3 regions of the Nonomuraea sp. NPDC048881 genome follow, and region 1 is predicted to be linked to each of the others. Evidence: riboswitches for the same ligand, from Rfam matches in the RefSeq annotation. Region 1 holds a riboswitch; each other region holds the start of a gene.
The links. A riboswitch is a leader RNA that binds a small molecule or an ion and turns the genes downstream of it on or off. The one in region 1 is predicted to bind cyclic di-AMP.
Positions count from the first base shown of each region.

Region 2: it holds a riboswitch for cyclic di-AMP, as region 1 does, so the genes downstream of both, AB0C33_RS17355 (C40 family peptidase) here and AB0C33_RS27675 (CHAP domain-containing protein) in region 1, are expected to answer to the same signal.
Region 3: it holds a riboswitch for cyclic di-AMP, as region 1 does, so the genes downstream of both, AB0C33_RS33485 (hypothetical protein) here and AB0C33_RS27675 (CHAP domain-containing protein) in region 1, are expected to answer to the same signal.

Region 1 is NZ_JBEZGC010000008.1:100,301-110,000, reverse strand. Features, by position in the region: gene AB0C33_RS27690 (RNA polymerase sigma factor) at 1-1,171, opposite strand, end outside; gene AB0C33_RS27685 (YciI family protein) at 1,217-1,654, opposite strand; gene AB0C33_RS27680 (methyltransferase) at 1,810-2,628, shown strand; gene AB0C33_RS27675 (CHAP domain-containing protein) at 2,684-3,379, opposite strand; cyclic di-AMP (ydaO/yuaA leader) riboswitch at 3,393-3,530, opposite strand; gene AB0C33_RS27670 (Gfo/Idh/MocA family oxidoreductase) at 3,648-4,601, opposite strand; gene AB0C33_RS27665 (aldo/keto reductase) at 4,621-5,442, opposite strand; gene AB0C33_RS27660 (hypothetical protein) at 5,540-6,484, shown strand; gene AB0C33_RS27655 (DUF6716 putative glycosyltransferase) at 6,481-7,659, shown strand; gene AB0C33_RS27650 (polysialyltransferase family glycosyltransferase) at 7,643-8,890, opposite strand; gene AB0C33_RS27645 (glycosyltransferase family 2 protein) at 8,890-9,700, opposite strand, start outside.
Region 2 is NZ_JBEZGC010000004.1:469,319-479,018, forward strand. Features, by position in the region: gene AB0C33_RS17345 (branched-chain amino acid aminotransferase) at 1-736, opposite strand, end outside; gene AB0C33_RS17350 (3-isopropylmalate dehydrogenase) at 937-1,983, opposite strand; cyclic di-AMP (ydaO/yuaA leader) riboswitch at 2,083-2,242, shown strand; gene AB0C33_RS17355 (C40 family peptidase) at 2,273-2,836, shown strand; gene AB0C33_RS17360 (NAD(P)-dependent alcohol dehydrogenase) at 2,820-3,812, opposite strand; gene AB0C33_RS17365 (DUF2306 domain-containing protein) at 3,994-4,629, shown strand; gene AB0C33_RS17370 (response regulator transcription factor) at 4,602-5,303, opposite strand; gene AB0C33_RS17375 (histidine kinase) at 5,344-6,471, opposite strand; gene AB0C33_RS17380 (ROK family transcriptional regulator) at 6,544-7,782, opposite strand; gene AB0C33_RS17385 (sugar ABC transporter substrate-binding protein) at 7,883-8,974, shown strand; gene AB0C33_RS17390 (ATP-binding cassette domain-containing protein) at 8,975-9,694, shown strand; gene AB0C33_RS17395 (sugar ABC transporter permease) at 9,691-9,700, shown strand, end outside.
Region 3 is NZ_JBEZGC010000011.1:12,498-22,197, reverse strand. Features, by position in the region: gene AB0C33_RS33515 (GNAT family N-acetyltransferase) at 1-225, opposite strand, end outside; gene AB0C33_RS33510 (PP2C family protein-serine/threonine phosphatase) at 344-1,459, shown strand; gene AB0C33_RS33505 (response regulator transcription factor) at 1,615-2,211, opposite strand; gene AB0C33_RS33500 (M50 family metallopeptidase) at 2,367-3,668, shown strand; gene AB0C33_RS33495 (amidohydrolase family protein) at 3,695-4,840, opposite strand; gene sigJ (RNA polymerase sigma factor SigJ) at 4,991-5,899, shown strand; gene AB0C33_RS33485 (hypothetical protein) at 5,915-6,892, opposite strand; cyclic di-AMP (ydaO/yuaA leader) riboswitch at 6,898-7,036, opposite strand; gene galT (galactose-1-phosphate uridylyltransferase) at 7,105-8,175, opposite strand; gene AB0C33_RS33475 (DeoR/GlpR family DNA-binding transcription regulator) at 8,172-8,951, opposite strand; gene AB0C33_RS33470 (TrpB-like pyridoxal phosphate-dependent enzyme) at 9,206-9,700, opposite strand, start outside.

The sequences.
Region 1 (9,700 bases):
GGCCCAGCCGGAACAGCAGGTCGCCGCGGACGCTCGGCAGCAGGTGGTAACCCTTGAGCGCCGGCTCGTCCACGATCTGGTCGAGCAGGTCGAGGCCCACCGCCGGGCCGTAGGCCATCGACAGCGCCACCGCGCGGTTGAGCTCGACGACGGGGGAGCGGGCCAGCCGGGCCAGCGACTCGTACAGGCCGGCGATGCGCACCCAGTCGGTGTCGCCGGGGTCGAACGCGCGGGCGTGGCAGGCCGCGATCGCGGCCTGCAGCGTGTACGCCCCCGCCACGCCCGCCCCCTCCTCCTCCAGGCTCGCGGCCCGTTCCTCGGCCAGGCTCTCGGCTCGGGCCAGGGCCGCCAGCCCGCGGCCGATGAGCAGCCGGTCCCACCGGGTGCGGTCCTGTTCCAGCAGCAGCACCGGCTCCCCGGACGGGCCCACCCGGGCCGCCGCCCTGGACGCCTGGATCTCCATGAGCGCGACCAGCCCGTGCACCTCGGGTTCGGCGGGCATCAGCCCGGCCAGCACCCGGCCCAGCCGCAGCGCGTCCTCGCACAGGCCGGGCCGCATCCAGTCGTCGCCCGCGGTCGCCGAGTACCCCTCGTTGAAGATCAGGTAGATGACCTCCAGCACGGACGACAGGCGTCCGGCCAGCTCGGCGCCCTGCGGCACCTCGAACGGGACCTTCCGGTCGGCCAGGGTGCGCTTGGCCCGCACGATCCGCTGGGCGGCGGTCGGTTCGGGCACCAGGAACGCGCGGGCGATCTCGTCGGTGCTCAGGCCGCCGAGCACTCGCAGCGTCAGGGCCACCCGCGCCTCCATCGACAGCGCCGGATGGCAGGCGGTGAAGACCAGCCGCAGCAGGTCGTCCTCGATCTCGTCGGGCTCGGGCGGCTCCCCGGCGGTCTCCAGCCGGTGGCCCAGCTCGGCCAGGTTGCGGGACATCCGCTCGTTCCTGCGGATCAGGTCGACGGCGCGGCGCTTGGACACCGTCATCAGCCAGGCGCCCGGGTTGCGTGGCACGCCGGATTCCGGCCACTGCTCCAGGGCCGCGACCAGCGCGTCCTGGGCCAGCTCCTCGGCCAGGCCGACGTCGCGGACCAGCCCGGCCAGGCCGGCGATGAGCCGGGGCGCCTCGATCCGCCAGACCGCCTCGATCGCCCGGTGGGTGTCGGAAGCCATCACCGGCTCATGACACCAGCACCGTCCGGGGTCCGCAAGCCGAGGTCAGCTCTCCCGCCCGCCCAGACGCCGGCGCATGGCCTTCTCCCGCTCGACCTCCGCCGGGTCGGACGAGGCCGCGTCGGGCGCGTCGGAGGCGTCGTACACCCGCCACACGTCCAGGCCGATCCCGTCATAGCCCTCGGGGACGGGCACGCGCATGGCCCATTCCAGAGCCTCCTCCCTGGACTTCACCTGGATCAGCCAGAACCCCGCGATCAGCTCCTTGGCCTCGGCGAACGGGCCGTCGATCACCGTGGCCCGGCCGCCGCTGTAGGCGATCTGCGCGCCCTGCGAGCTCGGGTAGAGCCCCTCGGCGGCCAGCAGCACCCCGGCCTTGGCCAGCGCCTCGTTGTAGGCGTGCATGTTGTCGACGAGCTCCTGGCTGGGCAGCGCCCCGGCCTCGGTCTCCCCGTTGGCCTTGCCGACGATCATGAATTTCATCCTGCCGTCCCTTCCGTCCGCGGCCCCGGGGCGGAGCCGGCCTCGCCGAAGCGTCGAACGGGCGCCGGCCGGATCGACACGCGGGCGCGGACCGTCCGCTTCCAGGGCACCGTACCGGTCGTGCGGCCGGGTGGCCGATGTGCCATCCTCGCCCCATGCACCAACCCGCACAAGACGCCCCCGTCCCCAACCGGGCCCTCTGGGACGAGCGCGCCCGCGTCCACGGCTCCACCTCGGCCGACCGGTTCTACGACGTCGACGCCTTCCTCGCCGGCCGGCAGACCCTCTACCCGCTCGAACGCCGCCTGGCCGGCGACGTCGCCGGCCGGGACCTGCTCCACCTGCAATGCCATTTCGGCCTGGACACGCTGAGCTGGGCACGGCTCGGAGCGCGGGTGACCGGCGTCGACTTCTCCCCGGTGGCGGTCGCGCGCGCCCGCGACCTGGCGGCCAGGGCCGGGCTGGCGGCCACGTTCGTCGAGGCCGACACGCAGCGGCTGCCGGAGTCGCTGGCCGGCGGCTTCGACCTGGCGGTGGCCACGTACGGCGTGTTGTGCTGGATCGGCGACCTGGACGCCTGGATGCGCGGCGCGGCCATGGCGCTGCGGCCGGGCGGGCGGCTGGTGCTGGTCGACCTGCATCCGGCCTACGCGACGGTGTCCTCGCTCGACCCGCTGGTGGCCGACTGGCCCTACGGCGGCGGCCAGGCCCACCGGGAGACGGTGACCGGGACGTACGCCGACGCCGCGGTGGTGACCGAGGCCCACGAGGCGGTCGAGTACCCGCACTCGGTGGGCGAGATCGTCACGGCGGCGGCGCGGGCCGGGTTCACGGTGGCCGAGCTGGGCGAGCACGTCGAGACCGACATGGACCCGCGCGGCCTGCTGGCCGAGGGCGCGGACGGCCGGTACCGGTTCCCCTTCGGGGACTCGCACCTGCCGATCCTGTACTCGCTGCTGGCGGTCCGGCCCTGAGACGCGGCGAGCGCGCGTCCCTCGTACGGGGACGCGCGCTCGGAGCGTGGGGAGGTCAGCTCGCGTACTGCGGGTATCCGTAGCCGACGACCTGCGACTTCGGACGGACGCGCTCCTCGACCTTGCCGTTGCCGGTGTTGCCCTCGATCGTGGAGATCGTGCCGTCCTGGTTGTCCTTGACGACGAAGCCGACGTGCTGGATGGCGTCCAGGCTCTTGCTGCCGCCCCAGGAGAAGAAGACCACCGCGCCGGGCCTGGCCTCGGCGCCCCAGCGGTCGTTGGCGGCGAACCACTTGGCGTGGGCCACGGTCCAGGCGTCCCAGCCGACCTGCGGGCGGGCGCCGGTGTGCTCGCCGACCCAGGAGACGAAGATCGAGCACCAGGGGGCGTTCAGGTACATGGCGCGGGTGCCGCCGTCGCGGGCGATGGTCTCCGCCGCGCGCTGGGAGTCGGCGTACCACTTCTGGAACTTGGTGCCGCCGCCGTAGGCGTTCTCGGAGGTGCCGACCTGGGCCTTGGCCATCGCCAGGACCTGCTGGGCGGTGACGTTGACCTGGGTCTCCTCCGCCTTGCGGGTCTGGGCGGCGGTCTGCGGCGCGACGGCCGAGTGCCCGGCCGCGGCGGCCGGGCCGGCGCTGTCGGCGGCGGCGGCGGTGGCGTGGGCGCCGATGGCGGAGGCGAGGATGGCCGCGCCGAGCGCGGCGTGAGCGTAGGTGATCTTCGGGGCACGGATGGGACGGTGCGTGGCCATCGAGGGCATTGACTCCTTGCTTCCATGCCGCTTACCGGGTTAGCTGACGGGTTCGGACGTGGAAGCTGCCCTACGGCACCGAAGTGCCGATTCACCCCAAAGGACGTGGGTCCCCGGTTCCGCCCGAAGGCGGATTCAGCGGTCACAGGACGATCCTGTGAAATGTCTTGCGATGGTTGGACAAAGCCGGACAAACCGGACGTCTGCCGCGAGATGCCCCACAAGGTAATACATCGGGCAAGAGCAAGGCAAGTGGCTAAAGGTCCAGCTAGGAGAGTTGCGCCCGCGCTTCGGCCAGAAGCCCCATCATGGCAAGGGATTCGTCAAGCGGCATGATCGCGCTCTCCGTGCGGCCCTCGATCGTGGCCGCGCGCACCTCGCGCAGCTCGCCCGCGTAACCGTTGTCGGCCGGGGCGAGCACCAGCTCCTCCGTCTCCATCGACGGCCCCGACAGCAGCACCCGCCGCGGCGCCCAGAACGGCGCCAGGATGTCGGCCCGCATCGACGTGCCCACCACGCTCGCGTCGTTGGCGTGATGGGCCAGCAGCGACACGTCCACCAGGGCCCGCCGCCCGTCCGGGTACAGCAGCAGCCCGCCGGCCTCGGCGTCGACCCCGCTGGGCGCCAGCGAGCCGGCCATGCGCAGCTCCGCGGGCATGCCGAGCAGCAGCTGGGCCAGCCCGAACGGGTAGATCCCCAGGTCGAGCAGGGCCCCGCCGCCCAGCTCCGGCGCCCACAGCCGATGGGCGGGGTCGTAGGGCAGCGCGAAGCCGAACGAGGCCCGCACCGACCGGATCTCGCCGAAGCGCGGATCGGCCGCCACCCGCTGGATGAGCGGGTTGAAGCGCATCCACATGGCCTCCATGAGGAAGACCCCGGCCGCGCGGGCCAGCGCCACCATGCGCTCGGCGTCGGCCACGTCGGCCGCCAGCGGCTTCTCGCACAGCACCGACTTGCCCGCCGCGATGGCCGCCTCGGCCACCTCCAGGTGCTGGGCGTGCGGCGTGGCGACGTAGATCGCGTCGACGGCCGGATCGGCGCACAGGGCCTCGTAGGAGCCGTAGGCCGACTCCGCGCCCAGCTCGTCGGCCAGCGCCCGCGCCCTGAGCGGGCTCCGCGAGCCGACGGCGGCCACCCGCATGCCGGGTTCGGCCACGATGGCCGCTCCCACGGTACGCGCGATGCCGCCGGTCGCCGCTATTCCCCAGGTGAAATCTCGCACGACCGAGATCGTAGAGCGCTCAGGTCAGGTTGAACGAGTCGGGGTCGGGCCCGATCCGCCGCCCCGCGTTCATCGCGCCGATGGCCGCCATGTCCTCGGTGTCGAGGATGAAGTCGAACACGTCGATGTTCTCCTCGATCCTCGACGGCGTGACCGACTTGGGGATCACCACGTTGCCGAGCTGCAGGTGCCAGCGGAGCACGATCTGGGCGGGCGTCTTGCCGTACTTCTCCGACAACACGCGCAGCGCCGGGTCGGCCAGCAGCCCCTTGCCCTGCCCGAGCGGGCTCCACGCCTCGGTCAGGATGCCGTTGGCCTCGTGGAAGGCCCGCATCTCGCGCTGCTGGAAGTACGGGTGGAGCTCGATCTGGTTGATCGACGGCGTGATGTCGGTCTCCTCCATCAGCCGGGTCAGGGTGGCGACCGTGAAGTTGGAGACCCCGATGGCCTTGGCCCGTCCGTCCCGGTAGATCTTCTCCAGCCCCCGCCAGGCCTGCACATACCTGTCCTGCTCCGGGACCGGCCAGTGGATCAGGAAAAGATCTACGTAGTCGAGGCCCAGACGGGCCAGGCTCTCGTCGAAGGCCTGCTCGGCGCGCCCGTGGTCGCAGTTCCACAGCTTGGTGGTGACGAACACCTTCTCCCGTGGCACCCCGGCGGCGCGCACGGCCCGGCCGACGCCCTCCTCGTTCTCGTAGGCGGCGGCGGTGTCGATGTGCCGGTATCCGGCGCGCAGCGCGGCCGTCACCGCGTGCTCGGCGTCGTCGGCAGAGACCTGCCAGACGCCGAAGCCGAGCTGTGGTATCTGCACACCGTCGGTGTTGAGCATCAGCGAGTTCATACCCTCCATTGTTCACGTGTCGTTTCTTGCGGCTTAAGCAGGCCGGGCTACCTTGAGGCGGGTCGTGCAAGGCCATCCACCGGCTGGGGGAAACAGAGTGGTCAGACAGGCGTCGGCCTGGGTGGAGTCTCCGCTCCAGATGCTGTGCGCCGTCGAGGCCCACCATGCCGGGCTGCTCGGCCCGGACACCGTGGTCGTGCCGCGCGCCGGCCTGCGCCCGCTGCGCGCCACCCGCAAGGAGCTGCGCCGCCTCGACCTGCCCGCCGGCCTGGTGCTGGACGAGCCGCGCGAGCGCATGCCGCGCCGCGTCCAGGCCGTGGGCGACGCGTTCTCCGGCAAGGTCCAGATGCGCTGGCTGACCTCCGACCCCGGCCGCATCGTCGTCGTGGACGACGGCCTGGCCACGCTCAGGCTGCTCGAACTGCTGGCCGCCGGGCCGTTCCGGCCGCTGCTGCGGGCGCGGGCGACCCCCTCGCGGGCGCGCGCCCTGCTCGGCCTGGCCGCCGCGCTGCGGCTGCGGATGAGCCGGGTGTCGGTCTTCACCGCCCTGCCCGTCCCCGACGAGCTGGCCGCCGCCGTCCGGGGGGCGGGCGTCGACCTCGTCCGCCACGACTTCGCCTGGCTGCGCGCCCAGCCGCCGAGCGCCCAGGGGCCCGCCGAGCGCACGGTCGTCCTCGGCACGTCCCTGGTCCGCAACGGCCTGGTCCACCGCGACCACTACCTGCGCTGGCTGACCGACCTGGCCGGACGCGAGCCGCTGGCCTACTACCCGCACCGCCGCGAGGACCCCGTCGACCTGGCGCTGATCGGCGAACGTCCCGGCATCACCGTGCACGACGCGGGCGTGCCGGCCGAGCTGACGCTGCGCGGCCTCGACGCCGGGCAGCGGGTGCTCAGCCTGCCCTCGACCGCGATCACCTCGCTGCGGGTGCTGCTCGGCCCGCGCGGCGTCGAGGTCGAGCCGGTGGACGTTCCCGACGACTGGTGGACGAGCAGGGCGGCCCCCGGCCTGCGATCGCATTTGACAGGAGCTTCCAGGTGAGGGTGCTGGCGATAGCCGACTCCGACTCGTATCTGAAGTGGGCGGCCTGCCTGCTCGACGACCTGCCCGCGGGCTGCGAGAGCGAGCTGGTGGTGGTGCGCACCCCGATCGCGCCCTCGCCGGAGCAGATCGCGGCGGCGGTGGGCGGGCGCGCGGCGCCCCCGGTGTTGTCGGCGCGCTCGCTGCGCCGCCTGGCCGAGCGCACCCGCCCCGACGCGATCCTGGTGGGCTGCACGGGCCCGGTGGTGGACGTCCTGGTGGCCGACGTGCTGGCCGGGCTGCGGCCGGCGGGCCGGGCACGGCCGGTGTTCGTCAGCGGGCTGCCCGGCATCTCGGTGCCGGCCACGGAGAAGGCGTGGCTGTTCCGCAGCGGCTGCGACCTGTTCGTGGTCCACAGCGAGCGCGAGGTGGCCGAGTTCTCCGAGATCGCCGGCCGGCTCGGCGGGGGAGGGGCGGTCGGGCTGGCCCGGCTGCCGTTCCTGCGGCCCGGCGCGGTGTCCGGCGGCGGCGACCGGGTCGTGTTCGCCACCCAGGCCAAGGTGCCGCGGGCGCGGGAGGAGCGCGAGCGGGTGCTGACGGCGCTGGCCGAGCTGGCCGCCCGCCGGCCCGGCCTGGAGGTCGTGGTCAAGCTGCGCGCCCTGGAGCACGAACGCCAGACCCACAACGAACGCCACCACTACCAGCGGCTGTGGCGCGAGATGGGCGAGCCGGGCAGGCTGACGTTCGCGGCCGGGTCGATGCACGAGCAGCTGTCGCGGGCGGCCGGGTTCGTCACGGTCAGCTCGACGGCCGCGCTGGAGGCCGTCGCCATGGGCGTGCCGTCGCTGGTGCTGAGCGACTTCGGCGTCAGCGCCGAGATGATCAACCTGGTGTTCGAGGGCAGCGGCCTGCTCGGCACGCTCGACGACCTGGCCCTGGGCGACTTCCGCACGGCCGAGCCGCGCTGGTGCGAGGCCAACTACTTCCACCCGGCCGGCCGCGACGACTGGGCGGCCCTGCTGACCGGCCTGGCCGCGGACGGGGCGCGCCCGCCCGCCCGCTCCCTGCTGGACGGCCCCGAGCACGCCGCGGCCCGCCGCCGGGCCAGGTTGCGGGTGGAGGTGCCGCCCACGATGCTGCGGGCGGGCTACCGGGCCAAGCGGCGGGTGCGCCGCTACCTCAGATCGCTGACCTGATCTTCCTGCGCAGCCTGGACAGCGCCGAGGGCGGCTCGGCCAGCCCCAGCGTCTCCAGGCGCTTGCGCTTGAAGTAGCGCCCGTCGAACGCCCCGTCGAACCCCGGGCCCGACGGGCGCAGCTCGGGATAGGCGTCGGCCTGCATGCAGTAGCCGACCGCGCGCACCAGCGCGGGCAGGTCCGTGCGCGGCGGCTCGTCGATCACGCCGTCGGCGTTCAGCCGGGGCAGCAGCGCGTCCACGATCGTGGCCGGCACCCGGTTGCTGTTCTCGTACGGCGTCAGCCGGTCCAGCACCAGGCCGGTGCCGAAGGAGGCGACCGGCAGGCCGAAGTAGCGCCGGGCGGTCACCAGGCCGGTGGAGAAGCAGCCCACGACCAGCTCGGGCCGCTGCGTCGCGAAGCACACCTCGGCCGGCACGCTCTCCCCGGCCACCGTCAGCCGCACCCCCAGCGGCCCGGCCGCCGCGCGCAGCAGTTGCGCGTGCCGGCGTCCGGCGGCCGGGTGCGGCTTGAACACCACGTCGGTGCAGCCGCGGGCGGCCAGCGCGCGCAGCATCGAGGCGTGCAGCCCGGCCTCCTCCTCCGGCGTGACGATCTCCAGCGCCGACAGGTACTGGCCGAGGACGACCGCCTGCCCGGCGCGCAGGTCCGGCGCGGTGGCGGCCACCTCGTCCACGACCGCGAGGAAGCGCTCCTGCGGCAGCACCACGGGAGGCACGCCGTACTCGCTGAGCAGCAGCGGGGTCAGGCCGGGCACCAGGTCCAGGTGGAGCAGCCGCTCGATGCGCCGGGAGATCTCCGCGGGCAGCGGGTCGCGGGTCGGCCCGTAGCTCATCAGGCCGTCGGAGTAGACGGTGATCGGGCAGTCGCGCACCAGGCCGGCGATCGTGCGCGCGGGCGGCACCGCGATCGACTCCAGCACCAGCTCCTCGACGTCGTCCAGCGCCAGGTGGGAGCGGATCAGCCGCTCGAACATCGGCACCTCGATGACCCGCGCCCGCCAGTCGGAGGGGTGCAGCGGGGCGATCAGCTCGTTCCAGGAGTGCACCTCGTCGAAGCGCGAGCGCAGGGCGGCGAAGCCGGGCGTGCCGTCGAGCGGCACCGACACCTCGGGGATCGCCGCGTTGTTCGACACGATCAGCACGCGCCGACCGGCGCCGAAGCGGCCGTCGTCGATGGCCGCGGCCAGCGACATCGCGCCGAACAGCGTCGAGGCGTAGAAGACCTTCATCAGGAGTCCTCCCGATCCCGGCGGATCCGGACATGGGGGCTGGGGGGAATGTCGGGCACCAGGGCGCGCAGCACGGCCTCCCGCTCGACGGCCATCCGCGACACGGCGTCGGCCACCAGGGCGGGCGGCAGGCCGCGGACCATCTGCGCGCCCCGCTCCTCGAACCGGGCGCGCAGCGCGGGCGTGAACCGGCCCGCGAGCTCCAGGTGGTGGGCCAGCAGCGCGCAGAAGTTGCGCGCCGCCTTGGGCAGGAACTCCGGCTCCAGGTCCTTGAGGACCAGCTCGAAGGCGTCGAAGAAGTGCAGCTGCCGCTCGTCGCCGACCTGCGTCAGCGATCCGGACACCAGCCGCCGGTAGAACACCCCGGCCATCGGCACGACCGCGAACGTGGCCGCCTCCCGGTGCAGCCGCCAGATCCACGGCCGGTCCTCGGCGGTGTGCAGCGAGCCGGGGAAGTGCAGCAGGTCCCGCAGCGAACGCCGGTAGACCCCGGCCCACGCGTACGGGTAGTCCACCATGGTCCGCTCCCCGGCCGGCAGGATCGCCGAGCGGGGGTCGAGCACGACGCCGCGGCGCGACAGCGGGGCCCGGTGCACCACCCGCCTGCGCCCCTCCACCTGGACGTGGTCGACGCGCACGAAGTCGCAGCCGAGCCCGTCGATGGCCGCCACCAGCCCGGCCAGGTAGCCGGGCGCCAGCCAGTCGTCGCCGTCCATGAACGTGACGAACCGCCCCGAGGCGGCCGACAGCCCGGTGTTGCGGGCGTCGGCCAGGCCCACGGGGGCGGGGTTGCGCAGCACGGCCAGGCCG
Region 2 (9,700 bases), on a different contig from region 1:
TCATCCCGCCCATCTCCTCGACGTACTCGTGCTTGTGGGCGTCGAGCCAGACGACCTGGTCACAGCCGTTGTCGACGGCCTGGCGCTGGGCGACGAAGGCGGCGGCGTAGTTGCCGCCGCACTTGGCGAAGCCGGTGCCGCCGGGCGCGGCGCGCGTGTACTCGGTGGACAGCCAGACCGAGACGGGCTTGATGCCGCCGCTGAAGTACGAGGCCGCCGGCGAGGCGATCACCATGTACTTGTAGGTCTTCGACGGGTAGTTGACGCCGAGCCCGGCCTGCGTGGCGAACATGAACGGGCGCAGGTAGAGGCTGTGGCCCTCGGTGGTCGGCACCCACTCCTTGTCGGCCGAGACCAGCAGCTCCAGCGACTCCACGAACGCCTCCTCCGGCAGTTCGGGCATGGCCATGCGCTCGGCCGAGCGGTTGAAGCGGGCGGCGTTCGCGTACGGCCGGAAGGTCGCGATCGAGCCGGAGATCTGCCGGTACGCCTTCAGTCCCTCGAACAGCTCCTGCGCATAGTGGAAGACCGAGGTCGCGGGGTTGAGCGAGAGCGGCCCGTACGGCATGAGCCGGGCGTCGTGCCAGCCCTCGCCGTCGGTGTAGTCGATCGAGATCATGTGGTCGGTGAAGACCTGCCCGAATCCGGGGTTCGCCAGTACCTGCTCCCGCTCGGCCGCGGTGCGAGCGTGGTCGGAATGCTGCACGTCGAAGCTGAGCTTCTGAGCGATGGTCATGACGGAGGTCCTTCTCTCTACGAATCTGCGACTTCGAAAGCTGATTCTGTTAGCTACTGCCCGCGAGCAGTATTCGTACTTCCTAGTGTCTCGCGATTTGGGATAGCAAGAGGCAGTTGGGGTGGTTAGATCCGGCGAACGCGAAAAAGCGCCTGGCAGTCCGTGTTCGGACCGCCAGGCGCGTGCGGGGCTAGGCGGTCCTAGCCGGCTACTCGCGCGGCGATGTCGTCGCCGATCTCGCTGGTCGTGCGGCCGGCGCGGCCGGTCACCCGCTCGGCGATGTCGGCGGCCACGGCCTGCTCGACCTTGGCGGCCTCGGCGTGCAGGCCGAGGTGGTCGAGGAGCATGCCCACGGACAGGATGGTGGCGGTCGGGTCGGCCTTGCCCTGACCGGCGATGTCGGGCGCGCTGCCGTGCACCGGCTCGAACATGCTCGGCGAGGTGCGCTCGGGGTTGATGTTGCCGCTGGCCGCCAGGCCGATGCCGCCGGCGATCGCGGCGCCGAGGTCGGTGATGATGTCGCCGAACAGGTTGTCGGTGACGATCACGTCGAAGCGCTCGGGCTGGGTGACGAAGAACATCGAGGCCGCGTCGATGTGGCTGTAGTCGGTGGTGACGTCGGGGAACTCCGCGGCCACGCGGTTGACCGTGCGCTGCCAGAGGTCGCCGGCGAAGGTGAGCACGTTCGTCTTGTGGACGAGCGTGAGCTTCTTGCGGGGCCGCGACTGAGCCTTCTGGAAGGCGTACCGCACGACGCGCTCGACGCCGTGGGCGGTGTTCAGCGACTCCTGGGTGGCGATCTCGTGCGGCGTGCCGCGGCGCATGACGCCGCCGGTGCCCGCGTAGAGACCCTCGGTGCCCTCGCGGACGACGACCATGTCGATGTGCTCAGCGGTGGCGCCGGCCAGCGCGGTCTCGACGCCGGGGAACAGCTTGACCGGCCGCAGGTTGACGTAGTGGTCGAACTCGAACCGGAGCTTGAGCAGCAGGTCGCGCTCCAGGATGCCGGGCGGCACGCTGGGGTCGCCCACGGCGCCGAGCAGGATCGCGTCGTAGCCGCGCAGCTCTTCGAGCACCGCGTCGGGCAGGGTCTCGCCGGTGCGGTGGTAGCGGGCTGCGCCCAGGTCGTAGTGGGTGGGCTCGATCTTCGTGCCCACGGCCTCCAGGACCTTGAGCCCTTCGGCTACGACCTCGGCGCCGATGCCATCCCCGGGGATGACGGCCAGGCGGATGTTACGCGACTCCATGGGCGGTACCTTACCGGCTCGTCTCGGCTGACGAACACATCATCTCAACAACCGGACAATCCGTTTTGGGGGGATTGCGACCTTTTGACCGTTTCGTTAGAGTCCGACGAGCCTAATCCACGCAGCCGCTGCGTGGAGCCGGGGACCCACCTTTCCCCCCGGGGCGAATCGGCTGCGCCTCCCCCCCGAGGAGCCGCCGTAGGGCTACTTCCAGGCCCGAGCCCGTCAGCTAACCCGGTCGGCCACGTGGAAGGACAGTCCCCTGTCTAGCATCGCCATCCTTGTGGCGGTGGCAGCGGGCGCCGCAGGTCTCGTGCCTGCCGCCCCCGCGGCTCCCGCCGCTCCGGCCGCCCCCACCCCCTCCATCACCCTCACCGGCCCCCAGGTGAAACAGGTCCAGGAACGGCACGTGCCGAAGCCGGCCTGGAAGGTCGCCCTCGAATACGCCATGGACAAGCGCGGCACCCCGTACGTGTGGGGCGGCGCCAGCGAGCGGGGCTACGACTGCTCGGGCCTCATGCTCCGAGCCTACGAGGACGCCGGCATCGAGCTCCCCAGAACCGCCGCGGAGCAGTACGGCGCCTTCTCCAGGAAGATCGCCTGGAAGGACCTCAAGCCAGGCGACCTGGTGTTCTTCAGCGGCCTCGGCCACGTCGGCATGATCTCCAAGCCCGGCTACATGGTCCACTCCCCCCACACCGGCGACGTGGTGAAGGAGGAACGCCTGTCGCAGTGGCGCAGGCAGGCCTTCGTCGGCGCGGTACGCCCCGACCCCAAGGGCGTCAAGCGCTGGGCCGACTACAAGCAGCTCCAGAAGGCCCCCGCCCCCGCCATGCTCACCGCGACCCTGTGACGACGACCTTCCCCGGGGCGTGCCCCTCCTCCTGGTAGCGGACGGCCGCCGGGAGCTCGCCGAAGGGGAAGGTCCGGTCGATGACCGGGGTGACCGCGCCCCGCTCGATCAGCCCGGTCAGCGTCAGCAGGTTCGCCCTGTTGCTCCCGCAGCGGACGACGTCCGCCCTGACGATCCGCTGCGGGACGAAGGGCCCCGACGCGAGCGCGGCGAACATGTGGCCGGCCGGCTGCACCCAGCGGCCGGCCGGCCCGCCGACCAGCACGTACGTGCCCTTCCTGGTCAGCACGCGGCGGCAGTCCGCCAGCCGGCGGCCGCCCGCCACGTCGAGCAGCAGGTCGAAGCGCCGGCCCGACGCCGCGAAGTCCTCCTTGGTGTGGTCGATGACGTCGTCCGCGCCGAGCGAGCGGACCAGGTCCGCGTTGCGCCCGCTGCACACGCCCGTGACGTGCGCCCCCAGCGCCTTGGCCAGCTGCACGGCGAACGTGCCCACGCCGCCGGACGCGCCGTTGACCAGCACCTTCTGGCCCGGCTGGAGGCGTCCCTCGTCGCGCAGCGCGATCAGCGCGGTGTTGGCCGCCATCGGCACCGCCGCCGCCTGCTCGAACGACAGGCCCGCCGGTCTGGGCGCCACCTCGCCCTGCCGCAGGCAGACGTACTCGCCGAAGCCGCCCCCGAGCGACATCGCGTACACCTCGTCGCCGGGACGGAACAGCGTGACGTCCTTGCCGGCCGCCTCGACCTCCCCCGCCACGTCGGCCCCGAGGACGGCGATGCGCGGCCGGCGCAGCCCGACCCCGCCGCCCATGACCCGGGCCAGGTACGGCTCCCCCCGCATGAAGTGCCAGTCGTAGGGCTGCACGGACGTGGCCCGCACCCGGACCAGCACCTCGTCGTCGCGCGGCACGGGCCGCTCGACGTCGGTCAGGACGAGCTGGTCGGGCGAGCCGAACGAGCGCAGGACGTACGCCTTCATCGTTTTCTCCCTCGTGCCGCTGATGTGCCGCCAGTGTGGGCGTGACCTGCGCGGACGCTCAACGGTCGAAAGGCGACGGCTCGATGGCCGAAAGTACGACGGCCCGCCCGCCGATGGTGCGAACCAGGACCGGCCGTCCGCGCGATGACCGGGCACGGGCGCGGGCGGCACGCTCTCAGGCATGAGATGGATCGCACCCGCCGGGCTGCTCGCGCTCAGCGTCGTCCCGCTGGTCGCCGGCGCAATCCGGGTGACCGAACTGGCCGCCGGCGCCCCCGTGACGGCGGACAACGCGCGCTTCTTCGCCATGCCCGTGCCGGTGTTGCTGCACATCCCGGCTTCCCTGGTGTTCTGCGTCCTCGGCACGTTCCAGTTCCAGGCCCGGTTCCGGGCCGGGCGGCCGGGGTGGCACCGCGCGGCGGGGCGGGTGCTGGTGGCGTGCGGGCTGGTCGCGGCGCTGTCGGGGGTGTGGCTGACGCTCTTCTCCGACCTTCCCGCCGGCGACGGGATGTTGCTGGCCGCCTTCCGGCTGCTGTTCGGGACGGCCATGGCCGCCTGCCTCCTGCTCGGCCTGGCCGCGATCCGGCGGCGCGACGTGGCCCGGCATCGCGCCTGGATGACCCGCGGGTACGCGATCGGGCTCGGCGCGGGCACGCAGGCGTTCACCCTGGCGTTCGGGCTGGCCGCCTTCGGGGCGCCCGGCGAGCTCGGCCGGGCGCTGCTCGTCGGCGCGGGCTGGGTGATCAACCTGGCGGTGGCCGAGTGGGTCGTCCGCAGAACCCTCAGAGGTCAGGTGCGTACGCGGTCGGTCTCGTAGGCCCACATGGCGATCTCGACGCGGTTGCGCACGCCGAGCTTGGTCATCAGGCTCGCGACGTGGCTCTTGACCGTGCTGAGCGAGATGTGCAGCTCGCGGGCGATCTCGCTGTTGGTCCGGCCGCGGGCCACGGCGCGCAGGATCTCCTCCTCGCGGCCGGTGAGCGCCTCGACCGGCTGCGCGGGCGCCTCCGTACGCCCGGCTCCGGCGAACGCGGCCAGCAGGCGCGCGGTCACGCTCGGGGCGATGAGCGCCTCACCGCCGGCCGCCGCGGTCACCGCCTGGGCGAGCAGCGCCGGGCCGGCGTCCTTGAGCAGGAAACCCCTGGCTCCGGCGCGCAGGGCGGCGTAGACGTACTCGTCGAGGTCGAACGTGGTGATCACGACCACCGCCATGGGGTCGGCGACGTCGGGCCCGGCCAGCTCGCGGGTGGCCGCGATGCCGTCGAGGCCGGGCATGCGGATGTCGAACAGGCACACGTCGGGGCGCAGGCGGCGGGCCAGCTCGACGGCCCGCCTGCCGTCGCCGGCCTCGCCGACGACCTCGATGCCGGGCTGGGCGTCGAGGATCATCCTGAGCCCGGTACGCGCGATCTCCTGGTCGTCGGCGACCAGCACCCGGATGGCCGCCGTGCCCTCCGGGTCGCTTCCCGCGGCCTCCCGCCGGTCGCTCACACCGCCTCCTTCCGCACGTCCGCGGCCTCCCGCCGGGCCTTCATGCGGTCTCCTTCGGCAGGACGGCGGTGACCGTCCAGCCCCGGTTGGGGTTGGGGCCGGCCTCGCAGGTGCCGCCGAGCAGGGCGGCGCGTTCGATCATGCCGATCAGGCCGTACCCGGGGGCGGCGACCCCGCCGGCGCGGTCGCCGTCGTCGCTCACGGTCAGGAGTATGGCGGCGTCGTCGGCGGTGACCCGGACGGTGATGTGGGTGGCGTGACGGGCGTGCCGCCGGGCGTTGGTGATCGACTCCTGGGCGATGCGGTAGAGCGCCGCGCCGGCCGAGGGCGGCAGGTCGCCGAGCCCGTCCGCGATCTCCACCTCGACCGCCGGGCCGACGCGCGGGCGTCCGGCGAGCCGCCGCAGGTCGTCGAGGTGGCGGCCCGGGGTCAGCTCCGCCGGCTCGTTCCTGCGCAGCACCCGGACCATGGCCCGCATCTCGGCGAGCGTGCGCGACGCCTCGGCCTCGATCACCCGTAACGCGTCGGTGGCCGCGCCCGGCTCGGAGGCGGCGGTGGCCAGACCCGCCTGGGCGCGGATGGCCATGGCCGAGACGTGGTGGGCGACGGTGTCGTGCAGGTCGCGGGCGAGCTGTTCGCGTTCGAGCAGTTTGACCTGGTCGAGCTCGCGCAGCCGCGCGCCGGCCCGGTAGCGGAAGGCGCTGCCCAGCCCGACGGTCGCGACCAGCACGCCGAGCGCCGGGACGACGTCGCCGGGCGCCATGCGTCCGGACACCAGCGACAGGCCGACCGCGACCAGCCCGGCCGCCATCCCGATCACGGCCTCGCGCCCGGAACCCCACCGGAACAGCGCGTAGAGCACGATCGTGACGAACACCAGCGTGTACGTCTCCACCGGCTCGCCGCCAGTCAGCAGCGGGGCCATGGTCGTGGCGCCGAACACGAGCGCGACCATGAGCAGCGGCCTGGTCCTGCGCCACAGCAGCGTGGGGATCAGCGCGACGGTGACGGCCGTCGAGACCACCGGCCAGCGGAGGTCGGGCCGCAGCACGCCCTCGATCACCGCGGCCGGCACGAGCACCGCGACGAGCGCCCAGTCGCGCCACACCCGCAGGGGCGGGCCGGGAGGACGAGGCTCGCGCCACACGGAACGAAGGAGGCCGGCCACCCCCATATCGTAAGCGCGCCCCCACTCCCCCGCATCGCCCCGAACCCCCGTCCCACAGGCGGGAGCTGGGGGTCAGTGTTTGCGGGCGTCGAAGATGAGGTCCCACGCGCGGGACTTGGCGTGGGCGACCGCGCCCAGCAGCACGCCGCTGTCGCCCAGCGCGCTGGCCACCACCCGCGGGCGCAGCGGCCCGAGCTCGGCGATGCGGCGCTCCACGGACGCGCCCAGCAGGTCGAGGTTGCGCCCCACTCCCCCGCTCAGCACGATCACCTCCGGATCGAGCACGGCGGCCACGGCCACCAGCAACCCGCCGATGCGCCGGCCCTCGGCCTCCACGACCGATCTGGCCGCCGCGTTCCCCTCGGCGGCGGCGGCGAAGACCTCCCTCGCCGTCTCCAGCTCCAGCCCCGCCGCCCGGGCGGCGCGCACCACACCGGGCGCGGAGGTGGCCGCCTCGGTGGCCCCGTGCGTGAAAGGGTCGGCGTCGTGCGCGAAGGAGTCGGCCCCGCCCTTGAGGGGGTCGGCGTCCCCCGCGAAAGGGCCGGTCGGTGGGGCGGAGGCGGGGGGGTCCTCGGCGGCCGGGATGTAGGAGACCTCGCCCGCCGCCCCCCGCGCCCCGACGTACAGCTCGCCGTTGATCACGATGCCCATGCCGACGCCGGTGCCGATGGACACCAGGGCGAAGTTGGCCTTGCCCCGCCCGGCCCCGTGGACGTGCTCGCCGACGGCGGCCAGGTTGATGTCGTTCTCGATGACGAGGTCGACGCCCAGGGCGGCGTGCAACCGGTCGGCCAGGTCAGGCGGGCCGGGCAGGTTGGGGGCGAAGTCGAGGCCGCCGCGCACGGGGTCGTACACACCGGGTGAGCCCACCACCGCGCAGGTGATCGAGCGCCACTCGACCTCGGCCTCGCGGGCCGCCGCCCCGGCCAGCTCGCCGACCAGCTCGGCCAGCTCGGCCGAGGTGCGGGCCGTGTTGCGGCCGTCGGTACGCCCGGCGAACGCGCCGCGCAGGTCGGCCACGGCCACCCTGATCCAGTCGCGGCCGATGTCGATGCCGGCGACGTGGGTCGAGGCGGCGTTCACGTCGTACAGCGAGGAGACGGGGCCGGGCCGTCCGGACACCTCGCCCACCAGGTGGACCAGGCCGTCCTCGGCCAGCCCCGCCAGGGCGGCCGAGACCGTGGGCTTGGACAGGCCGGTGCTCTTGGCCAGGTCGGCGCGCGAGGCGGGGCCGTGCTCGTGCAGCTGGTCGAGCAGACGGCGCTCGTTGAGCACCCGCAGCAGCCGTGGATTCGCCAGGTCGCGTCGCATGTCCGGCCTCCCTCCGAGGTGCACTCTAGCCAACACGCCTGATAGTAAACTACCTTTCTTACCAAGCGGGGGCGGGCATCTTCTGAGAGGACGAAGTGCGATGCACCGAGCTTGGCGACTCATCCCCGCGGCGGCGGTCCTGCTGGCCGCCGCCTGCGGGAACAGCACCACCACCGGCACGACGGCCACTCAGGCCGACGGGCCGCGGCAGGGCGGGACGATCGCCCTGTTCCTCCCCGAATCCAAGACCACCCGATATGAAGCCTTCGACCGCCCGCTGTTCGAGGCCAAGGTCAAGGCGTTGTGCCCCGCCTGCAAGGTGATCTACGGCAACGCCGAGCAGGACGCGGCCAAACAACAACAACAGGTCGAGGCCGCGCTCACCCAGGACGCCGACGTGCTCGTCCTGGACGCCGTGGACGCCAACGCGGTCGCGCCCCTGGTCAACCAGGCCAGGCAGAAGAAGGTCCCGGTGGTCGCCTACGACCGGCTGATCTCGGGGATCGACTACGCCTACTACGTCTCGTTCAACAACGTACGGGTGGGCGAGATGCAGGGTCAGGCGCTGCTCGACGCCATGAACGCCAAGGGCACCACGGCCAAGGGCCAGATCGTGATGATCCACGGCTCGCCCACCGACCCCAGCTCGGCCGACTACAAGAAGGGCGCCAAGAGCGTCCTGGACGGCAGGGTCAAGGTCGGCAGGGAGTTCGACACCCCCGACTGGAGCCCCGACAAGGCGCAGCAGCAGATGGAGCAGGCGATCACCGCCATCGGCCGGGACCAGATCGTCGGCGTGCTGTCGGCCAACGACGGCATGGCGGGCGGCGCCATCGCCGCCATGAAGCGCGCCGGCTACAAGGAGCTGCCGCCCATCACCGGTCAGGACGCCGAGCTGGCCGCCGTGCAGCGCATCCTCACCGGCGAGCAGTACATGACCATCTACCTGGACATCAGGAGAGAGGCGGAGAAGGCCGCCGAGCTGGCCGTCGCCCTGACCAAGGGCGAGCAGCCCGCCGCCACCTCCAAGGTGAACAACGGCACGGCTGACATCCCGGCCTTCCTCCTCGACCCCATCGCGGTCACCGCCGACAAGATCAAGGACACCATCGTGAAGGACGGGTTCTACAAGGCCGACCAGATCTGCACGGCCGAGGTCAAGGCCGCCTGCGCGAAGGCGGGCATCGAGTAGATGATCGCGGCGACCGGGATCTCCAAACGGTACGGAGCGGTGCGGGCGCTCGACGGGGCAGGGCTGGAGCTGCGTCCCGGCGAGGTCGTGGCGCTCATGGGCGACAACGGCGCGGGCAAGTCGACGCTGGTCAAGACCATCTCCGGCGCGGTCGTGCCGGACGAGGGCCAGATCACGGTGGACGGCGCGCCGGTGCGCGTCGCCACCCCGCACGACGCGCAGGCGCTCGGCATCTCGACCGTCTACCAGGACCTCGCGCTCTGCGAGAACCTCGACGTCGTGGCCAACCTGTTCCTCGGCGCCGAACGCCGCCGCTGGTCGGTGCTGCGCCACCTGAGCATGGAACGCGCGACCCGCGACCTGCTCGCTCAGCTCGACGTGCGCATCGGCGACATCAGGGTGCCGGTGTCGACCTTGTCGGGCGGCCAGCGGCAGTCGGTGGCCATCGCCAGAGCGCTGCTCGGCGAACCCCGGCTGGTCATCCTGGACGAGCCGACCGCCGCGCTCGGCGTCGAGCAGACGGCCCAGGTGCTGGCGCTGATCCGGCGGTTGCGCGAGCGCGGGCTCGCGGTGCTGGTCATCTCGCACAACCTCGCCGACGTGCGCGAGGTGAGCGACCGGGTGGTGGTGCTGCGTCTCGGACGCAACGCCGGTGAGTTCCGTACGGCCGAGGCCTCCCGCGAGGAGATCGTGGCCGCGATCACAGGAGCGGGCGAATGACGGCGA
Region 3 (9,700 bases), on a different contig from region 1:
CACGGGGATCTGGCGTCCGCCGGGGACGGTCATCGTGAGGCTGAAGACGGACGTGACGCCCGCCATGGTGGTGCCGTCGAAGGCGACCAGGGTGCGGTCGAACTCCGTGGCCGCCTTGTACCGCTCGTCCTGGGTGGGATGCGGCGTCCAGCCGAACCCCTCTGCGAGCACGCCGGCGAAGCCCGGCCACTCGGATTCGTCAATGGGACGGATCGGATAGGTCATCCGTCCACGGTAGGAGCGGGCAAAGGGGGACGGCCACCCAATATCCGTGCTTAATGATCAAGGCCTTGGTCAAGTGGGCTGCCCAAACAGGGGTCAGACCGATACAGTCACACGCATCATGAGTTCCCGTCCGGCGCCGTTGATTCCGCCACGGGTCCGTGCGGTCCTGGTGCGGGTGCCGTTCCTGGTGTCCGCCGTCCGGTTCGTCCGAAGAGGGCCGCTGGCCCGTGACCGCAACCTGCTCATCACCTTGACCGTGCTCTCGCTCGTCATCGGGCTGCTGGCGGCGAAGGTGTCCACCGAGTGGTTCTCGCCGTCGCTGCTCATCCTGGTCACCCTGATCGGCGGGCTGCAGCTGCGGCTGCGCAGCCTGGTCAAGCTGCTGGTGGCGGTGGGCGTCGCGCTGACCTACGTCGCGGCCACGCTCGGGGTGGCGCGGGTGGGGCTGGGGCTCACGGTGACGATCGTGTTCACCACCGTGCTCGCCGTGCTCATGGCCCGTACCCGGGGCAAGCTCGGCGTGCAGGGGCTGCGCGGCGACGCGATGCTGCTGGAGCTGCGCGACCGGCTCAGGAGCCAGGGCGAGCTGCCCCCGCTGCCGAAGGACTGGGGCGGCAAGGTGGTGCTCAAGCAGGCCGGGGGCTCGTCGTTCGGCGGCGACTTCCTGGTCTCCATGCGCGACGGCGACTCCGTGGAGATCGCCCTGGTCGACGTCTCCGGCAAGGGCGTCGACGCCGGCACCCGCGCGCTGCTGCTGTCGGGCACGTTCGGCGGGCTGCTCGGCTCGGTCGACGACTTCCTGCCCGCGTGCAACGCCTACCTCCACCGCCAGCGCGGCGACGAGGGCTTCGTGACGGCCGTGCACGTACGCCTCGACCTCGCCACCGGCGACTACACGATCACCTCGGCCGGCCATCCGCCGGTGGTGAAGCTCGACTCGGGCACCGGCAACTGGCAGGTCGCCTCGGCCAAGGGCGTGGTGCTCGGCGTGGTGCCCGACCTCCACTGCGAGCCCGACAGCGGCACCCTGCGCAAGGGCGACGCGCTGCTGCTCTACACCGACGGCCTGATCGAGCAGCCAGGGCGCGACATCGACGCCGGCCTCGACCGGCTGCTCGGCGAGGCCGAACGGCTGCTGCCCTCCGGTTTCCGCGACGGCGCCAGGGCGCTGGTCAACGCGATGTCCTCGGGCCACAACGACGACTGCGCGCTGGTGTTGATCTGGCGTCCGTAGTGACGTTTCACATGGGTCAGGTCGTGATGGCGGTCACTGGCAACGGGTTCGGCGGGCTGAGATCATTCGACTGTTCGGGTCCCGGCGGAGCGGCGCGGCTCCACCGGGCCCGTCATCTCGTCCGGTCCCGCACAACCAGCCGCTACAACCAGCCGCTACAACCAGCCGCTGTCGCTGGCGATGCGCACGGCGTCCAGCCGGTTGCGGGCGCCCGTCTTGCACATGATCCGCGACAGATGGTTGCGCACGGTGCCGACCGACAGGAACAACTGGTCGGCGATCTCGGTCGATCTCGCCCCGCCCGCCGCGATGCGCAGCACGTCGAGCTCCCGCCGGGTAAGCGGGTTGGCGGCCGACTGCAGGGCCGCCACCGCCAGCTCCGCCTCCACCGCCCGCCCGCCCGCGGCGACCTGGCGCACCCCCTCGGCCAGCCGCTCGGGCGCCACCCGCAGGCTCATGAACCCCAGCACGCTGCCGTTGAACGCCCTGCGCACCTGGCCGGGGCTCGGCCGGGCGGAGAGGATCAGCACCGAGCAGCGGGGGACCTGCTCGGTCAGCTGCGTGGCGACCGGCAGGCCCGGCAGGTCGAGATCGACGATCGCGACGTCGGGCGCGCTCGACCGCGCGGCCGGCAGCACACCGTCGGGGCTGCCCGTCTCGGCTACCACCCGCAGGTCGGGCTCGGCTTCGAGCGTGGCCTGCAGACCGCGTCGCACCAAGGGCAGGTGTTCGGCGATGAGTATGCGGATCAAGACGTCCCCCTCCATCGTCTCCCAGGGTGATCGGCTGATCGCTCACTGTCAATGCGGTCCGTTGATTCACCAAAGTGCGGGCAAGCCCGAGGGATGTGCTGAGTTCGACTAGTCTGGGAACGTCGAGACCGTCTGTCTGCCTGGAGCGCGCGTAGATGAACTGGCTCTTTGTCGCCGGGATCCTTCTGTTCCTGGTGGGGTTGATGGTCTCCGTCGGCCTGCACGAGGTGGGCCATCTCGTGCCGGCCAAGATCTTCGGCGTCCGGGTCACCCAGTACATGGTCGGCTTCGGCTCGACGGCCTGGTCCATCCGCAGGGGCGAGACCGAGTACGGCATCAAGTGGCTGCCGCTCGGCGGTTACATCCGCATGATCGGCATGCTGCCGCCGCGTCCCGGCGACGCCCCCGGCAGGCTGCGCAGCGCGTCGACCGGGCCGTGGCAGGGCCTGATCGAGACCGCCCGCGAGGCCGCCATGGAGGAGGTGCGGCCCGGCGACGAGGACCGCGTCTTCTACCGCAAGAAGTGGTGGCAGAAGATCATCATCATGTCGGGCGGCCCGGCGATGAACTTCGTGCTCGCCTTCATCTTCTTCAGCGTCCTGCTGGTCGGCATCGGCCTGCCCAAGACCGCCCCGATCGTGTCGCCCGACACCAACACGTGCGTGATCCCCACCACCGAGGTGCGCAAGACGTGCGCGCCCACCGACGAGCGCACCCCGGCCGCCAAGGCGGGCGTCAAGGTCGGCGACCACATCGTCTCCCTCGACGGCCAGAAGATCGCGACCTGGCAGGACGCCACCCGCCTGATCCGCGGCCACGGCGCCGGCCCCGTCAAGCTGGGCATCGTTCGCGACGGCAGGCCGATGACGCTCGACGTCACCCTCATCGCCCGCGACATGGCGAACCCGACCGACGAGACCAAGATCGACAAGGGCGTCGGGTTCCTCGGCGTCGTGCCCTCCCAGGTCTTCGAGCAGCAGAGCATCGGGCAGGTGCCGGGCTACATGAGCGACCTGACCGGCCGCGTCGTGGGCTCGATGGTCAACCTGCCGGCGAAGATGGTCGGCGTCTGGAACGCCGCCTTCTCCGGCGACAAGCGCGACCCCGAGGGCCCGGTCGGCGTGGTGGGCGCGGGCCGGCTCGGCGGCGAGATCCTGGCCTCCGACATGTCCAACAAGAGCAAGCTGTTCACCTTCGTCAGCCTGCTGGCCGGGTTCAACCTGGCGATCGGCCTGTTCAACCTGATCCCGCTGCTGCCCCTCGACGGCGGCCACATCGCGGGCGGCCTGTGGGAGGGGATCAAGCGCGGCTACGCCAAGATCCTGCGCCGCCCCGAGCCCCGCTACGTCGACATCGCCAAGGTGCTGCCGCTCACGTACGCGATGGCGTTCGTGCTGATCATCATGGCCGGTCTGCTGGTCTACGCCGACCTGGTCAACCCCCTCACGCTCGGCTGACCCGGCCGGCGCGTCACGGGCGGGGGTCACCGCGCCTGGCGCACCCCGCGACGCCAGACCTCGGCGATGTCGCCGACGGCGGTGACGTCCTGGGTGGCGTCGCCCTCGACCAGCACCAGGTCCGCGCGCAGACCGGGGGCGATCCGGCCGCGGTCGGCCAGCCCGAAGTGCCGGGCGGGCACGCTGGTCGCGGCGGCCAGCGCCTCCTCGGCGCCGAGCCCGGCCTCGGTGAGCAACCGCAGCTCGCGGTGCAGGCCGGCGCCGTGGGCGGGCACGAATGGCGTGGCGTCCGTCCCGGCGAGCAGCGGCACGCCCGCGCGGCGCAGGGCCCGCAGCGCGCCGACGGCGTTGGCGGAGCTGCCCGGGCGGGCGCAGTCGGCGGTCTCGACGTGCTGAGCCGTGATCGCCTCGAAGTAGGCCAGCGTGGTCACCACGAAGACCCCCTGGTCGCGCACCCGCCCGGCCAGGCGCGGCGAGGCCGGGTCGTCCGGCGTCAGGTCGGTCCACACGTGAGCCAGGCCGTCGACGCCGGCGTCGAGCGCGATCCCCACCTCGGCGGCGGTGACCGCGTGCGCGACGACCAGCAGGCCCGCCTCGTGCGCCGCCGCGGCCAGGGCGGCGGCGACCTCCGCCGTCATGACGGGGAGGTCGGCCCCGTGCACGGCGCCGTCGTCAATGACGATCTTGAGGTAGTCGGCCCCCTCGGCCAGCCTGGCCTGGACGAACGCCGGCGCCTGCGCCGGGTCGGAGACGAAGTCGATCGCCGTGACGTCGAGCCCGTCCAGGACGGTGCCCGCCAGGGCCGTCAGCAACTGGGTCGGGTGCCCGCCCGGAGCGGTGGCCAGCGTGCCGGCGCTGCGCAGGTCGGCCACGTCGTCGTTCTCGGCGGCCAGCCGCCGCTGCCCGGCGAGGATCTGCGGCAGGCAGAACATGTCGAGCTCGGTGGTGACCCCGTACCGCAGGGCCTGGGCCAGGCTGCCGTCGAACACGTGGGTGTGCGCGTCGATCAGGCCGGGCAGCAGCGTCCTGCCCGTGCCGTCCACCTCGGCGTCGGCCAGGTGGCCCGCGCCGCTGCCGACAGCGGCGATCAGGCCGTCCTCGATCATCACGTCGGCCGTCGCGACGGTCTGCTCGCCGTCGAACACCCTGACGTCGCGGATCAATGTACGCATCGAAGCTCTCCCTTGTGAGTCGTGACGCCACCACAGAGGGGCAACCGGCCGGGAACTGTGACATGAGTGGCATAGATCACGCTTGATGCCTTCATGTCACAATCGCCACGCGTCGGGACTCTTCGGTTACGACAGACGAGGAGGCACGCCATGACACCGACCCCGCGGCACCCCGCCGACGCCGCCACCGAGCAGTTCCTCGGCTACCGGGAACTGCTGTTCTCCGTGGTCTACAACATGCTCGGCAGCGTCGCCGACACCGAGGACGTGCTGCAGGAGGCGTGGCTGGCCTGGTCCGCCCGGCACCGCAGGCCGGACGCCGGACCGGTGGAGAACGTCCGGGCCTACCTGGTGCGGATCGCGGTGAACCAGGCGCTCGCCCGGCGGGCGGACCTGAGCCGCCGGCAGGAGACCTACGTCGGCCCCTGGCTGCCGGAACCGCTGGTCACGGCCCCCGACAACACCGGAGGCGCCGCCGAGAGCGGGGAGTCGTTGTCGATGGCGGTGCTGGTCGTGCTGGAGACCCTGTCACCGCTGGAACGAGCGGTCTTCGTGCTGCACGAGGTGTTCGGATTCAGCCACCCGGAGACGGCCGACATCCTCGGGCGCACGCCCGCGGCGGTCCGGCAGCTCGCGGCCCGCGCGCGCCGCCACGTCCACGCGCGCCGTCCTCGTCACCGGACCCAGCCCGACGTCCACGCCGAGGTGACCGAGCGGTTCGCCGCGGCCGCCCTCGGCGGTGACCTGCGGGCCCTGCTGGAGGTGCTGGCGCCGGAGGTGACCTTGTGGACCGACGGCGGCGGCAAGGGACCGGCCACCAGCCTGCATCCGGTCCACGGCCGGGACCAGGTGGCGGCGCTGTTCATGTCCGTCGCCGCGACGCTGACCCCGGGCGCGGTGGACCTGCGTTACCGGCGGGTGGCCGGCGACCCGTGCGCGCTCGTCTTCTCCGGTGACGGGCCGCTGGCCGTGGTCGTCGTCGATCTCACGCCCGAGGGCGACCGGATCGCCGCCGTCTACTCCGTCACCAACCCCGACAAGCTCACCGGCATCCGCTGAGCTGCCGGTCCGCGGCTAGTTCATCGAGATGTGCACGTGGTCGTAGTGGTTCTCGGTGATGCTGCCGCGGTCGGACATCGAGCGCCAGCCCGAGCCCTGGTTGATGCGCTGCTTCCAGATCACGTACTTGACGCCCAGCTTGGCCTTGTTCTTCAGCGCCCAGTCGGCCAGCCGGTCGCCGAGGGCGTTGTTGACGGCGCTCGGCATGGTGCCGCCCGTGCTCATCATGAAGTCGCAGGCCCGGCCGAGCGGGTGCTCGCCGCTGGAGCCGGACCGGAAGCAGCCCACCTCGTACGGCAGCGAGAAGTTCTTCTGCACCTGCGCGCGCATCAGCCGGGTGCGCGGCGTGATGTTGTCCGAGCCGGCCGGCAGCTCGGGCGCCCAGCTCCCGTCGGACTTCTTGCCCGGCCCGAACGGCACCAGGTCCTGGAGCTTCTTCTTGATGTCGTCGATGACGTCCTGGGCGTCGTCGCGCTGCTCGGCCACCTCCGCCGTGCCCGCCTTCAGCTCCGTCGCGAGCGCGGCGGCGGCCGTGGCGGCCTTCTTCTGGTCGTCGCGGGCCTTGGCCACGCTGTCCACGACCGCCTGCTGCTCGGCGGTGAGCTGTTCGAGCACGGCCGCGCCGCCGCCGTCCGGGGTCATCATGAACGCCGGCAGGGAGGTGTCGCCGTTCTGGTAGCGCAGCCGGGCGATCTCGGCGACCCGCTGCTCGGCCGTGGCCAGCGCCTGCTCGGCGGCGGTGAGCCGCTGCTGGGCCGTGGTGGCGGCCTGCTGGGCCTTGGCCAGCTCGACCCGCTTGAGGTTGTACGTCTCGATGAGCTTGTCGACCTTGCGGTTGAGCTCCTTGAGCTGGGCCCGCAGCTGCGCCTCGGACGGCTTGGGCGCGGCCGCCACGGCGGCTGCCCCGGAGACCGAGGCGGCGGCCGGATGGACGAGCAGGGCGGTGGCGGTGATGAGACCGACGGCAAGACTCGCGGGGGACGAAGCCGCCACGTGGTTGTTCCTCTCCCTCTGCCGGCCGGGTTAGCTGACGGGTTCGGGCACGGGAGCAGTCCCTACCACTTGCGCGGATTCACCCCGGATGCGATGGGTCCCCGGCTCCCGGGCAACACGCCCGGGATTAGGCATACAACGACCGTTATGGCCGATGTCTAACGGGATATTAGTGGTAGATCACGAGTCATGCGACTTTAATGAGAAACCAATTAGTGATCAATTCGTGATCGCAACATGCGTGCCGCCTCCTCCGGCAGCACGTCGTTGACGAAGGCCCCCATGGCCGACTCCGAGCCCGCCAGGTACTTCAGCTTCCCGGGCGCCCGCCTGATGCTGAACAGCTCCAGGCGCAGGTAGGCCAGCTCGCGGCCGTACCGCACCGGCGCCTGGTGCCAGGCCGAGATGTACGGCATCGCGACCCCGAACAGCGCGTCGAGCGCCCGCAGCACCGAGGTGTACAGCGGCGCGAACGCGGCCCGCTCCTCCTCCGACAGCGCCGCCAGGTCGGGCACCTGCCGGTGCGGATACACGTGCACCTCGAACGGCCAGCGCGCGGCGGCCGGCACGAACGCCGTCCAGAGCTCGTTGGCGGCCACCACCCGCGTGCCGGCGGCCTGCTCGGCGGCCAGCACGTCGGCGAACAGGTTGCCGCCCGTGTGCCGAGAGGCGGCCCCCAGCTGGAGCTTGGTGCGCGGGGTCACGTAGGGATAGGCGTAGATCTGCCCGTGCGGGTGGGGGAGCGTGATGCCGATCTCCTCGCCCCGGTTCTCGAAGCAGAACACCTGTTCGACGCCCTCCATGCCGGACAGCTCCGCCGTGCGGTCGGCCCACGCCTCCATGACCAGCCTGACCTGCGCATTGGAGAGCCTGGAGAAGGAGGAGGAGTGGTCGGAGGTGAAGCACACCACCTCACAACGTCCGACACCCGGCCGCACCTCACTCAGGCCGCCGACATCCCCGTAAGTCCCAAAATTTCCGGAGAAAGAGGGGAAGCGGTTCTCGAACACCACCACGTCATAGTCATGGGCCGGGATCTCCGACGCCCGCGTGGCGGACGACGGGCACAACGGGCACTCGTCGGCCGGCGGCAGGAACGTCCGCGTCTGCCGGTGGCCGGCGATCGCGATCCACTCCTCGGTCAGCGGGTCGTAGCGCAGCTCGGAGGCCACCGGCCGCGGATCGAGCGGCCGCCGGTCGATCGCGCTCCGGTCGGCGTCGTCGCGCCGGTCGAAGTAGATCAGCTCTCGGCCGTCTGCCAGGTGGGTGATGGTGCGCTTCAAGGCGTGCCCTCCGCGATGATCAGTTCTCCGGCCCGTTCGGCCAGCTCGGTGCGTGCTTCCTCGGGCAGCCCCGCGTCGCTGATGACCACGTCGGCCTCGGTCAGCTCGGCGATCGTGCTGATGCCGACCGTGTTCCATTTGGTGTGGTCGGCGGGGACCACCAGCCGGTGCGCCGCGGCCACCAGCTCCCTGTCGGTCTCGGACTCCAGCAGGTTGGGCGTGGTGAACCCGGCGCGCAGGCTCATGCCGTGCACCCCGAGGAAGAGCGTGTCCACGTGCAGGCGGCGGATGGCCGCCACCGCCACGGGGCCGACGAGCGCGTCGGAGGGCGTGCGCACGCCGCCGGTCAGCACGACCGTGCGGTCGGCGCGCGGGTTGCGGTGGAAGACCTCGGCGACGGGGATCGAGTTGGTGATCACGGTCAGCTCGGCCACCGCGACGAGGTGGTGGGCCAGCGCCCACGTGGTGGTGCCGGCGGAGAGGGCCACGGCGGTGCCCGGCCGTACGAGGGTGGCCGCGTGCCGCGCGATGGCCTCCTTCTCCTGCTGCTGGCGGGCGGACTTGGCGGTGAAGCCGGGCTCCTCGGTCGAGCCGGGGCCGAGGGCCGTCGCGCCGCCGTGGACCTTCTCCAGCAGCCCGCGCTCGGCCAGCACCTCAAGGTCGCGGCGTATCGTCATGTCGGAGACGCCGAGCTCGCGCACGAGGTCGGCCACCCGGACGCCGCCGCTGCTGCGTACGCGTTCGAGGATCGTCTGCTGACGCTGCTGTGCGAGCACGCCCACCCCTTCCAACAGATTCCACCAAATTATGACACGAGTTTGTTGAGGAATGTTAGGTCACGGCGTATCGCTTGTGCGGCCCGCGGGCAGGGGAGACCTTGTAGGTCACGATCCCGACCGTCGGAGGTGAGCCCATGGCGAAACGTGCACGCAAGGGCAGGGCGCGCAAGAAGAAGAAGGCGAACCACGGGAAGCGCCCGAACGCGAACTGAACACGGGTGGCCGCGGATCTCGCGGCCACCCGTGTCATCTCAGCCGGGCAGCTCGGTGAGCGCCTGGTCGAGGCGCTCCTGCGGAAGCGAGTAGTCCTCCAGTTCGCCGGCCAGGTGGCGGTCGTAGGCGGCCAGGTCGAAGTGGCCGTGCCCGCACAGCGCGGTGAGGATCACCTTCTCCTCGCCGCTCTCCTTGCAGCGCAGGGCCTCGGCGATGGTCTCGGCCAGCGCGTGCGTGGGCTCGGGGGCCGGGACGATGCCCTCGGTCCGCGCGAAGCGCACACCCGCCTCAAAACACTCGCTCTGGGTACGGGTCACCGCCTCGAACAGCCCCAGCTCGTACATGTGGGACAGCAGCGGCGCCATGCCGTGATAGCGCAGCCCGCCGGCGTGGATCGGGTCGGGGACGAAGGAGTGCCCGAGGGTGTGCATCTTCAGCAGCGGCGTCAGCCCGGCGGTGTCGCCGAAGTCGTAGGCGTACACGCCGCGGGTGAACGACGGGCAGGCGGCCGGCTCGACCGCCCTGAACCGGGT